2 regions of the Conexibacter sp. W3-3-2 genome follow, and region 1 is predicted to be linked to the other one. Evidence: riboswitches for the same ligand, from Rfam matches in the RefSeq annotation. Region 1 holds a riboswitch; the other holds the start of a gene.
The links. Region 1 has a riboswitch for cyclic di-GMP ahead of GKE82_RS30330 (type IV pilin protein). Riboswitches for the same ligand answer to the same signal wherever they lie in the genome.
Positions count from the first base shown of each region.

Region 1 (5,701 bases):
GCCCGTCCCGTGCTCCCCCTGCCGGGGGACCGGGAAGCTGATCTCGAACTTCGGGGGCAGCCCGCACGAGGTCGTCTGCCCCTGGTGCGAGGGGACCGGCGTGCAGATCCCGGAGCACGACGCGCAGGCCGCGCGGCGCGCCGCCGAGGAGCAGGCGGCCGCGGGCTGACGCTCAGCGCGCCGACGCGGCGCGCGCCAAGCGCTGCGCGGGCAGCTCGACCCAGCGCCAGCTCGCCGCGGCGACCAGCAGCGTGGGCAGCAGCGCGACGACGGTGGCGCCGAGGGTCGAGCTCGGCAGCAGCCCGACCGACCGCAGCCACACCATCAGCGGCACGTGCCAGAGGTACACGCCGTAGGAGAGCCGGCCCAGCGCGCTGAGCGGCGCCCATGCGAGCAGCCGGGCGCGCGAGGCGGCGCACCACGTGGCGAGCAGGACGAGCGCGAACCCGGCGGCGGCACCGGTGTCCCGCCACTGGCGGCGGTCGTCGAGCCGGCCGAAGTCGGCGGCCCACCAGGCCCCGATCACGACGGCGGCGCTGCCGGCCAGGAGGAGGACCGCCCGGGCGCGCGGCCCGACGGTCCGGCCGTGGGCGAGGACGGCGACCGCCATCCCGAGCGCGAAGTACGTCGCGAACGCCGGCAGCTGCTTGGACAGCACGTAGGCGTCGAGGTCGGGGTTCGCCACCAGCCAGGCGTTGAACGCGACGCCGACCGCGAAGAACAGGCCGCACACCGCCAGCAGCACGGCGCGCGGCGACAGCCCCGTCAGCCGGCGCAGCGCGAGCCACCCGAGGAGCGGCAGCACCGCGTAGAACGTCGCCTCGACGGCGAGCGTCCACATCGGCGGGTCGAGCTTCAGGAGCGTCGAGGACTGCAGGTTCTGCCCGAAGACCGCGAACAGCCAGAGGTCCTCGGCGGGCGGCAGGCGCACCCCCGGGGGAGCCGTCGTGCGGCCACAGCAGGACGATCGAGCCGAGGATCGCCAGGTAGTACGCGGGCACGATCCGTCCGACGCGGCGGATCGCGTACGCGCGCAGCCGGGGCGCGGGATGTCCCTCCAGCGCGGCGCGCACCCAGGGCGAGAACAGGAGGAAGCCGCTGACCACGAAGAACAGCACGAGGCCGAGGCGCAGCTCGTGCAGCGCCCCGTCGACGAACCCGGCGCGCCGCGAGGACATCGGGTCGGTCCCGGCCTTGTACAGCCACGCGTGGTAGACGAGCACCGAGCCGGCGGCGATCCCGCGCAGCCCGTCCAGGGCGGCGTCGCGCGCCGCCGGGCGCACGACGTCGGGGGTGGCCCCGCTCACCGGTCGGCGACCGCCAGCGTCCCGATCTCGCGGCCGCTGTAGCGCAGCGTCACGGGGAACCGGCCGGGCCGGTCGGCGACGAGCAGCAGCTCCCCGTCGAGGCCGGAGCCGACGGCCACGTCGACGCCGAGCCCGCGGATCTCGGCCCGGTCGGCGTCGGCGGAGCGCACGCGCAGCACCACGACGTCCCCGACGCGCGCGCGGACGGCCCGCTCGGCGGGGAGGTTCGCGGTGACCCGGTCGTCCGGGGAGGTCGGGGGCGTCAGCCGCAGCGGCGGCGCGTCGTCGCCGTCGTCGCGCGAGGAGGCCGTCAGCGCGCTGCTCAGCGCGGCGGTCAGCAGCAGGATCGAGAGGAGCAGCAGCAGCCGACGCGCGAGCACGCCCCGATGGTCGCAGATGTCCGCCGACGATCGGGTCCGCGCACTAGGACGAACGTCCATACCCAGTTCTGGGCTCAAGCTCGACGCACGGCCGGTCGATACGAGCCTCGTCAGACCCACGGTGACAAGGGCAAACCGCTCGTGAGGGCGGGACGCAAAGCCACAGGCCTCGACCGCAAGCGAGGACGCTGGGCCGCCACCGGGACCTTTGGGCCCCTCGGCATCGACCCGCGGAGCTGGCACGCAGGGCAACCCACAGGTCCATCGATCCCAGGAGGATCACTCCACATGCTGCACAAGCTCCGCAACGACGAGGGTGGCTTCACGCTCATCGAGCTCCTCGTCGTCATCCTGATCATCGGCATCCTCGCCGCGATCGCGCTGCCGACGTTCCTCGGTCAGCAGAAGAAGGGTCAGGACGCCTCGACGAAGTCCGACGTCCGCAACGCCGTGACGATGGTCGAGTCCTGCCTCACCGAGGCGCCGAACAACTGCGACAACCCCGAGGGGCTGCCCACCGGCGTCACGGTCACCGGCTCCAACGACGGCACCCCCGAGACCTACGTCGTCACGAAGTCCGCGAACGGTCGCTCGTTCACGATCACCAAGACGGGCATCGGCGTGTTCGCCCGCACCTGCAACACCTCGGGCCAGGGCGGCTGCAACAGCACCGGCGGCTGGTAGCACCGCACCGCATCCGACATCGACGTCGTCCCACGGGGCGGGCCTTCGGGCCCGCCCCGTCGGCGTTCCGGGGCCGGACGGGCACGCCGGCCTCGGCGATGTGACTAGAACACCCGTCCATACCCAGTTCTGGGCTCAAGGAGCGGCGCCGCGCCGTCGATACGGACAGCGAGCCAGTTCCACGGTGACAAGGGCAAACCGCTCGCGAGGGCGGGACGCAAAGCCACAGGCCTCGACCAGCAGCACGGGACGAGGACGCTGGGCCGCCACCGGGGCCACGATGGACCCGCCGGCAAGACCCGCGGACTGGCGCGCACAACCACAGGTCCATCGATCCCAGGAGGATCACTCCACATGCTGCACAAGCTCCGCAACGACGAGGGTGGCTTCACGCTCATCGAGCTCCTCGTCGTCATCCTGATCATCGGCATCCTCGCCGCGATCGCGCTGCCGACGTTCCTCGGTCAGCAGAAGAAGGGTCAGGACGCCTCGACGAAGTCCGACGTCCGCAACGCCGTGACGATGGTCGAGTCCTGCCTCACCGAGGCGCCGAACAACTGCGACAACCCCGAGGGGCTGCCCACCGGCGTCACCGTCACCGGCTCCAACGACGGCACCCCCGAGACCTACGTCGTCACGAAGACCTCCAACGGTCGCTCGTTCACGATCACCAAGACGGGCATCGGCGTCTTCGCCCGCACCTGCAACACCTCCGGCGAGGGCGGCTGCAACAGCACCGGCGGCTGGTAGCCCCACCCCCGGCAGGACCGAGTCGCTCCACGGGGCGGGCCTTCGGGCCCGCCCCCGTGTCACGTCCGCGGCCGGTACAGCGTGCGCGCCAGCCAGGCGGTCAGCGGCAGCACCCACGCCATGTAGAGCGCGAACAGCCACGGCGCGTCCTCGAGCGTCTGCCCGTAGAAGCGGACGTGCTCGCCCCAGTAGGAGACCGACAGCAGCAGGATCGCCGCGATCGTCAGGCGCGGCACCCCCGGCCGGCGGACCGCCTCCCAGGACAGCAGCGCGAGCACGAACGGCACCGCGTAGTAGTCGATGTTCCAGGTGTCCAGCACGCAGCGCAGCGAGAACAGCAGCGCGAGCAGCAGCAGCGCGTCGTCGCGACGGCGGTCGGGCCGGCGCCACAGCAGCAGCGACAGCGGCAGCGCGACGAGCACGATCAGCGGGTGCGAGATCGTCGACGCCCAGATCGGCACGAAGTAGCGGTCGCCCTGCGGGGTCGGCTCGCGCGAGCCCAGCGGCCAGAACACGTTGTAGGGGGTCGCGACGCCGTCACTGCCGGTCTGCAGCGCCGCGTTCTGGCTCACCGACGAGAACGCCTGCGGGCTCGACAGGATCCCCGGGAGCGTCAGCGCCGCCGCGATCACCCCGGCGACGAGCAGGACCCCCAGCCGCCGCGACGGCGTGGCGATCAGCACCGGCAGGACCGCCAGCAGCGCCCACTGCTTGGTGGCCAGCGCCAGGCCGAGCAGCGCCGCGGACAGGATCCGCCGGTCCCACAGCGCGGCGAGCACCGCCCCGACGCACAGCGCCCCGGCGAGGATCTCCTCCGGGTGCCCCCAGTGCAGTGCCCGGAACGTCAGCGGGTTGAGGATCGCCAGCGCGGCCACGAGCCACTGCACCGCGGGCCCCTGGCCGACCCGCTCGAGGTGCCGGCGCAGCGCCAGGCCGAGCACGATCCCGCCGGCCAGCAAGGGCAGAGCCCCGACGTAGTAGACGACGTCGAGGTCCTCGTAGAGCACGAGTCGCACGAACGGGGCGCGCACGATCAGCGAGAAGCTGCCCATCAGCGGCTGGATCTGCAGGAAGCCGGAGACGTTCCCGGCGGCGAGCAGGTCGATCGCCTGGCTCGCGTCGGTGAAGTAGTCCAGGCCCGGCTCCATGCCGATCGCGGCGCGCAGCGTCAGCGCGACCACCGCCAGCACGGCGGTGATCGTCAGGGCGCGGGCCGGCATCCCGCGCAGCATAGGCGCCGCGACCGGGCGTCCGTCCCGCTGGCCGCACGCCTCCTCACTTCTGGGGATGGCCGGCATCGGCCGCCCGCCGACGTGACTGCGCGCCCCTCAGCCGCCGCCCGCGGACCGCCGACGCCAGACGTGCCATGGACCGGCCCCTGCCCCTCATGGACGAGGCGGGCTTCACCTTCGTCGAGCTCCTCGTCGTCCTCCTCATCATCGGTGTCCTCGCGGGCATCGCGATCCCCGCCCTCGTCGGGCAGGAGCACAAGGCGCGCGCCGCCGTGCACACCACCGAGGAGCGGACGAGCCTGCTCGAGTCGCGGCTCGCGGAGCTGCCATGAGGCTGCGCGACGAGGAGGCCGGCTTCACGCTCGTGGAGGTCCTCGTCGCCGCCGCGCTGCTCCTCGTCGGCATGCTCGCCACGCTCTCGATGCTCGACATGGCCCAGGCGGTCACCACCACGAGCAAGACGCGCGAGCAGGCCGTGTCGCTGCAGCGCGAGATCATCGAGGCGGTCCGTGCGGTCCCGTACGACCAGCTGACGCCCGGCGGGGTCGGACCCGCGGTGCGCGCCTCCGGCTCGCTCACGGACTCCAACCTCGGGTCCGGCGGCTGGACGATCCGCCGCCGCGGCGCCACCTACACCGTGGCGGTCGGCGTCTGCGCGGTCGACGACGCGCGCGACGGCACCGGCACCCACGACGGCGGCCAGTTCTGCGCGACCGGCGCCGGGACGACCAGCAGCGCCACCTGCGGCACCCTCCTGGGGATCAGCGGGGCGATCAGCGGCACGCCCGCCGCCGCCACCGCCGGGGCCGCGGTCGGGGACTGCGGGATCGACCTGAACCTCGACGGCCAGGTCGACAACCTCACCGAGGCCAGCGTCGGCCTCTGCCTGCTGATCTGCCCGGGGGCCGGGACCGACGCGATGCCCTCGGACTACAAGCGCGTCGTCGTGCTCGTGCGCTGGGCGACCGGCGGCGGCAGCCGCTACGCGCTGCAGGCCACCACGATCGCCAACCCCGGCATGGCCGCCGCGCCGAGCGTCACCGCGCTGAACGCCGCGGGCAGCGTCCCCGTCACGAGCGCGACCAGCCTCGGCTTCAACGCCACGACCTCCTCGGCCGCGGCGAGCGCCGCCTGGTACATCGACGGGACCGCGAAGGGGAACGCGGCCGGCGCCGGGACCGCGTGGACGTTCACCTGGCCGCTGGGCACCGTGTCCTCCGGCAGCACCCCGAACGCCGACGAGGTGCTCGACGGCACCTACCTCGTCGGGGCGAAGTCGTTCGACAAGTTCGGGCAGTTCAGCACCGCCCGCCAGCTCACCGTCACGGTCAACCGGCGCGCCCCGTAC
Region 1 is NZ_WLYW01000001.1:271,997-277,697, forward strand. It holds gene GKE82_RS01330 (hypothetical protein) at 1-169, shown strand, start outside; gene GKE82_RS01335 (acyltransferase) at 173-931, opposite strand; partial or broken gene GKE82_RS31155 (acyltransferase family protein) at 948-1,307, opposite strand; gene GKE82_RS27680 (hypothetical protein) at 1,304-1,687, opposite strand; cyclic di-GMP riboswitch class I at 1,807-1,888, shown strand; gene GKE82_RS30325 (type IV pilin protein) at 1,976-2,371, shown strand; cyclic di-GMP riboswitch class I at 2,554-2,642, shown strand; gene GKE82_RS30330 (type IV pilin protein) at 2,726-3,121, shown strand; gene GKE82_RS01355 (glycosyltransferase 87 family protein) at 3,181-4,341, opposite strand; gene GKE82_RS01360 (prepilin-type N-terminal cleavage/methylation domain-containing protein) at 4,488-4,685, shown strand; gene GKE82_RS01365 (fibronectin type III domain-containing protein) at 4,682-5,701, shown strand, end outside.

Region 2 (5,701 bases), 2.4 Mb from region 1:
CGCGAGCCGGCCGACGAACACGCCGACGAACACCCAGGAGGCGCGCGTCGCGACGCGCAGGTACGCGGGGTCCTCCCGCCAGGCGGCGAGCGGGTTGCCGCCCGCGACCGCCACGGCGACGTAGCCCGCGAGCGGGCGGCGGAGCGTGATCGACACCGCGAACGCGGCCGCGTAGCCCGCGTTGGCGAGCAGGCCCGGGAGGAAGAAGTTCTCCGCCTTGCCGGTGCGCGCCGCGATGAACGCCGCGAACCCGACGCCGATCAGGCCGCTGAGCGCGTACTGGACGGTCTGCCCGCGCACGATCCGGGCGAGCGCGAGGACGAGCGCGAGCGCGACGGCGACGATCGCCGCGAGCGTCGTGTCCCCGCCCGACGCGGTCGACGCCGCGACGAACGCGGCGGCGGGCAGCGCCGACTCGGCGATGCCGAGCGGCCCGCCGATCGCGTCGGCGAGTGCGGAGGGCGGCGCCTCGGAGGGACGGGTCTGGGCGTCGGGCGGGTCGGGCACGATGGGGGCATCATGGCGCAGATCCCCGAGATCCCCGCCGCCCTCGCCCGGCGGATGGCGCTGCACGCCCAGGGTCTGGGGGCGCAGACCCCCGCAGGCTGGGGCCCGCGGGACGGGGACGGCGCCGCGCGGATCGCCCGCGTGGTGCAGCGCATCGGGTGCCTGCAGCTGGACCCGGTCTCGACCGTCGCGCGCTCGCCGCTGCTCGTGCTCCACGCGCGGCTCGGGGCGATCGACGAGGCGGCGCTGCACGAGGCGGCGTACGGGCGGCGCGCGCTCTTCGAGTACTGGTGCCACGAGGCGTCGCTGTGCTGGACCGGGGACCTGCCGTTCCACCGTCACCGCATGCGCCGGTGGCTGGCGCAGTCCTCGCCGCGCGCCGCGCGCGCCCGCGCCTTCCTCGCCGAGAACGCCGCGTTCGCCCGCTCCGTGGTCCGGACGCTGCGGCAGGCGGGCCCGCTGCCGGCCGCGGCGCTCGAGGACCGCTCGGCGGCGCCGTGGCGTCACGGGCACTGGACCGACGAGGTCTCCGGCCGCCAGACGGTGGCGCGGATGCTCGACCTGCTGTGGCTGACCGGGAAGGTCGGGGTCGCCGACCGCGGCCCGTCCCCGACCGCGACGAGCGCGCGGCGCTGGGACCTGCTGGAGCGGTGCCTGCCCGACGACCTGACCGACGTCGCGCCGATCCCGTCGTCGCGCATCACCCGTCGGGCGGTCGAGCGTGCCGTCGGCATGCTCGGCGTCGCGCGCGGCCCCGACGTCCGCGCGCACTTCACCCGCAACCGCTACGACGACCTGCCCGGCACGCTCGCCGCGCTGAGCGGGCCGCGCGGTCCGCTCACCGCGGTGGCGGTCCGCGGCGACGACGGCGAGCTGCTGCGCGGCCCGTGGTACGCGCGTCGCGAGGATCTCGCGACCGCCTCCGCCCTCGAGCCCGGCACGCGCCGGCTGGCGCTCTCCCCGTTCGACAACGTCCTCTGCGACCGCGCGCGCACCGCGACGCTGTTCGGCTTCGACCACCGGCTGGAGATCTACGTGCCGCCCCCGAAGCGCCGCTGGGGCTACTACGTGCTGCCGATCCTCGACGGCGAGCGGCTCGTCGCCCGCGCCGACGCCGCCCACGACCGCGAGAGCGGGGTGCTGCGGGTCCACACGCTCCACCTGGAGGATCGCGGCGCCCGGGGCGCGGCGCAGGAGGCGCTCAACGCGCTCGCGCGCCTGCGCGGCGCGCGCGACGTGCGCATCGAACGGGTCGCCTGAGGGTTACGGTTCTCACCATGAGCCGCCCCGCACGCATCCTCGCCGTGGCCGCCGCGACCGCCCTCGTGGCGACCGGGACGTCCGCGACCGCCGCCACCGGCGGGCCGACGCCGCTGGCCCCGTCCAACGGCAAGAGCCTCACCGCCGGGAAGGCGTTCACCTTCAAGGTCCGCTCGCGGGGGCAGGGCGCCGTCTTCCTGAAGGTCTCCAAGTCCAAGAAGAAGGGCAAGGACGGCACGCTCGCCGCCAAGGACGACCTCTACTTCCGCAAGATGGGGAAGAAGGGCTCGACGTTCTCGAAGAAGACCGAGACCTACAGCGCCCTGGAGGACTACTTCCTCAACAAGCCGGGCCGCTACTACTGGCAGGCCTACCGGATCGACTGCGCCGCGCAGAGCGACTGCAACGTCGAGGGCGCGATCCGGTCGTTCCGCATCCGCTGAGGGCGCCCGCGAACGACGACGGCCCGGTCGCGCGGGGCGCGACCGGGCCGTGACGGTGCCGCCGGGTCCTAGCGGCCGCCGAGCAGCGCGCCGACGAACGGCAGGTTGCCCAGCAGGTTGTTGATGAAGCTCCCGAAGCCCGGGACGACGCCGCTGAGGTTCGGGATCAGGCTGCCGAGGCTCGGCATCGAGACGTTGACCGAGCCGTCGAGCTGCGCAGCGGTCTCGACGTCCGCGTCGATCTCGCCGCCGGCGTTCGGGGCGGCCGCCGCGGCCGGCTTCAGCGCGGTGATGATCTGCTGGATCGAGCCGGCGATGCTCGTGGACATCTGCGCCACGCCGTCGGTGACGGTCTTCAGGATCTGGCCGACGGAGGCGAGCGCCTGGGTCATCGGGGCCTGCGCCGCGGTCGGCAGCGTCGGGATCAGCGCGGACATGCGCTGCGTGAGCAGGTCGATCGCCTGGGTGGTCGTGTCCATGACCGTCTTGACGATGTTCGCGACGCGGACGGGCATCTGGTCGACCGGGATGTCGGCGAGCTCGTCGAGCGTCGACGGGGTCTGCGCGGCGAGCGCGGCGAGCGCCTGGGACGCGAGCGCCTGGAGCTCCGGGTCCTTGAGCTTGTCGAGGAGGGTCGTCAGCGACTGGACGACCGCGTCGCGGCTGGCGACGCTCGACGGCAGCGCGCCGGCGAGGGAGAGCTGGAGGCGTCCGTCGGTGTCGACGAGCAGGTCGACGTAGGCGCCGGCGGCCTGCGACTGGGCGGCACCGGCGGCGGTGAGGGCCCAGATCGCGCGCTCGGCCGACGCATCACCGGTGACGCGCAGGGCGAGGCGGCGGGCGTCGCGGGCGGCGGTGGTGGTCTCGCGGCGGACGACCTTGAGGACCTTGAGCGCGGCGCCGTCGCGGCCGGCCTCGATGTGGGCGGACAGCTTCGCGGTGGCGGTGCTGGCCTTCTTGAGGTGGCTGGCGACGTCGATCGTGGCGCTCGCGCTGGCGGTGGCCTTGACGTCGGCGTTGGCGACCTGGGCGGTCGCCGGGACGATCGCGACGGCGGCGAGGGCCGTGGCGGCGAGGCGGGACATGCGGGTCATCTGGGTGCTCCTTCTCGGGCGACTGGGCGACCTCCGGGCGGAGGCCCCTGGTTTTGCGACCCCGTCTCACGACGGGTGTGCCTTGGACCGAGGCGCGTGATGTGCCTCACCACTGCAGAGGGGGGTGGCGGGGCGAATGTCAGGCCCCGCCGCGAAGGTGGCGCGTCGGCGTTACTCGACGGTGATGGCGACGACGTCCTCGCTGGCCTCGCCGGTGACCTCACCGGAGCCGACCGCGTTCCCCGGGGCGGTCGCCGCCGTGGTCGCGGGAGCGGGGGTCGTCGCCGTGGCGGCGGGATCGGCCGCCCCGCCCGTCGGGCTCTCCTCGACGTCGACGCCGCTGACGTCGGGCTCGGGCTCGGGTGCCGCCGCCGGGGTGGCGGGAGTGCTCGCGGCCTGCCGGTGGCGGTCGTCACGGGCCTGCTCGAGCGTCCGGGCGCGGGCCTGGGCGCGGGCGTCGCGGGCGGCGGCGCGGCGGGCGCGCTCGCGGCGCGCGGCGCGCGCGTCGGCGCGGCGCTGTGCCGCGGCGCGCTGCGCGGCGTCGGCCTCGCGAGCGGCGGCCACCGGATCGGGGTCCGGGCTCGCAGCGGCCCGGTCGTCCGCGGCGGGCCGGGACTCGGCGCGCTCGACGACGGCGGGGCGGTCGCGGTCGCGCTCGGGGGCGGGCGGGTGCGTGACGGAGTAGGACCCGGCGCCGACGACGCCGATGGTCGCGCAGACGGCGGCGCACTTCGCCGCGACGCCCGCCCCGCCGAAGATCCCGCCGAGCAGGCCGGCGGCGCCGGCCCCGCCCGTGGCCGTCGCCGCCCCGGCGGCGCCCGCCGCCCCGGCGCCCGCGGCGCTGCCCGCCAGCGCGAGCGCGGGCCCGAGCGGGAACAGCGCGGCGAGCTCGGCACGCCCGGCGCGCAGCTTCGTGCGGGCCTCGTAGGCGGCCTGCCGCGCGGCGGCGGAGGAGATGTCGAGCGTCTCGCCGATCTCGTCGAACGACAGCCCGGCGAGCTCGTGCAGCACCAGGGCGCTGCGGCTGCGCTCGGGCAGGGCGCGCAGGTCGCCGAGCAGCTCGGCGAGGTCGGCGCGCGTGTCGACGCGGTCGGGCCGCGGCGACGGCAGCAGCGCGAGGACCGTGTCGTCCCCCGCGGTGGCCGGCGGGCGCCGGCGCAGGACGGCGAGCGCCTCGCGGTGGGCGATCCGGTAGAGCCAGGCGCGCAGGGCGTGCGGGCGGGCGCGCCCGTCGGCGAGGGCGCGCAGCGCGGCCGCCAGCGCGGACTGGGCGGCGTCCTCGGCGTCGTGGTGCTGCAGCACGATCGTGCGGCAGTACCGCTCCAGCGGCGCGCGGTAGCGGTCGTGGATGGCGGCGAGCGCGCCCTCGTGGCCGCGGGCGGCGGCCCGGACGAGGAACTCGTCGGAGGCTGCGCGCCAGCGGCGCGGGGGCCGGTCCGGCCGGGAGCGTCCGGGGGTCTCGAAGCCGTCGGGACGTGTGGGAGCGAGCGCCATCGTCCCGCGCTATCGGCACGGGAGGGCCCGAACTTCAGCGCGTTGGCGCGCGGCCCGGCGGATGCCCGATGGGGACCTCTACAGGCCGGGCGGGTGCCGGACGGTGAATCCGGCGGTGCTGCGGCTGGCGGTCTGCCAGCGGGAGCCGCGCTCGCGCAGGCCGCTGGTGTCGAACCGCAGGCCGCCGACGGTCATCCAGGCGTGCTCGCCGTTGGCGTAGATCGTGATCCACTTGCCCGGGCCCGGCTTGCCCCACTTCGCGAGTGCGCCGCTGACCATCGGGGCGTCGATCAGCCCGGCGGACGCGAACGCGAACGAGATCGAGCCGGAGCAGTCGTAGCCGCTGTCGACCCAGGTCTCGCCGGCGAGCCGGCCGTGCCCGCCGCCGTAGATGTACGGCTTGGTGGCGACCTGGTTGGCCGCGCGGATGATCGCGGCGACCTCCGGCGGGGCGCTCGGCGGCACGGTCGCGATGCCGCCGGAGGCGAGGGTCGCGGTGTCGACGATGCTGCGGTCCGGGTCGGCCAGCTCGCCCTCGGGCGTCTTGAACGCCTGGCGCAGCTCGGCGGCGATCTCCGCGTCGGTCGGGGCGCCCTCGGCGACGCGCGTGCCGTCGCTGCCGCCGTCCCCGCGCGGCGCCGCGGTCGTCCCGGTCGCCGACGCGGGTGCGGGCGCGTCCGGGGCGTCGCTCGGGCTCGAGGTCGGCAGGCTGATCGGGGAGAGCTCGGGCGCCTCGATCGTGAACCGGGCGATGCGCTCCGGCTTCTCCGAGGCGCCGCAGCCGGCGGCGCCGAGGGCGACGGCGCAGGCGAGCGCGACGATCGGGACGCGACGGATGGACGACACGGTGGGCAGTATGCCTCGCGCACGCGACGCGTGACGCCGGTACGGTCGCGTCCGTGT
Region 2 is NZ_WLYW01000001.1:2,648,263-2,653,963, reverse strand. It holds gene GKE82_RS12885 (DUF3159 domain-containing protein) at 1-507, opposite strand, end outside; gene GKE82_RS12880 (DNA glycosylase AlkZ-like family protein) at 520-1,767, shown strand; gene GKE82_RS12875 (hypothetical protein) at 1,785-2,210, shown strand; gene GKE82_RS12870 (hypothetical protein) at 2,279-3,304, opposite strand; cyclic di-GMP riboswitch class I at 3,319-3,396, opposite strand; gene GKE82_RS12865 (RNA polymerase sigma factor) at 3,476-4,798, opposite strand; gene GKE82_RS12860 (hypothetical protein) at 4,877-5,644, opposite strand.
Region 2: linked by a shared signal. The riboswitch ahead of GKE82_RS12870 (hypothetical protein) and the one ahead of GKE82_RS30330 (type IV pilin protein) in region 1 are both predicted to bind cyclic di-GMP.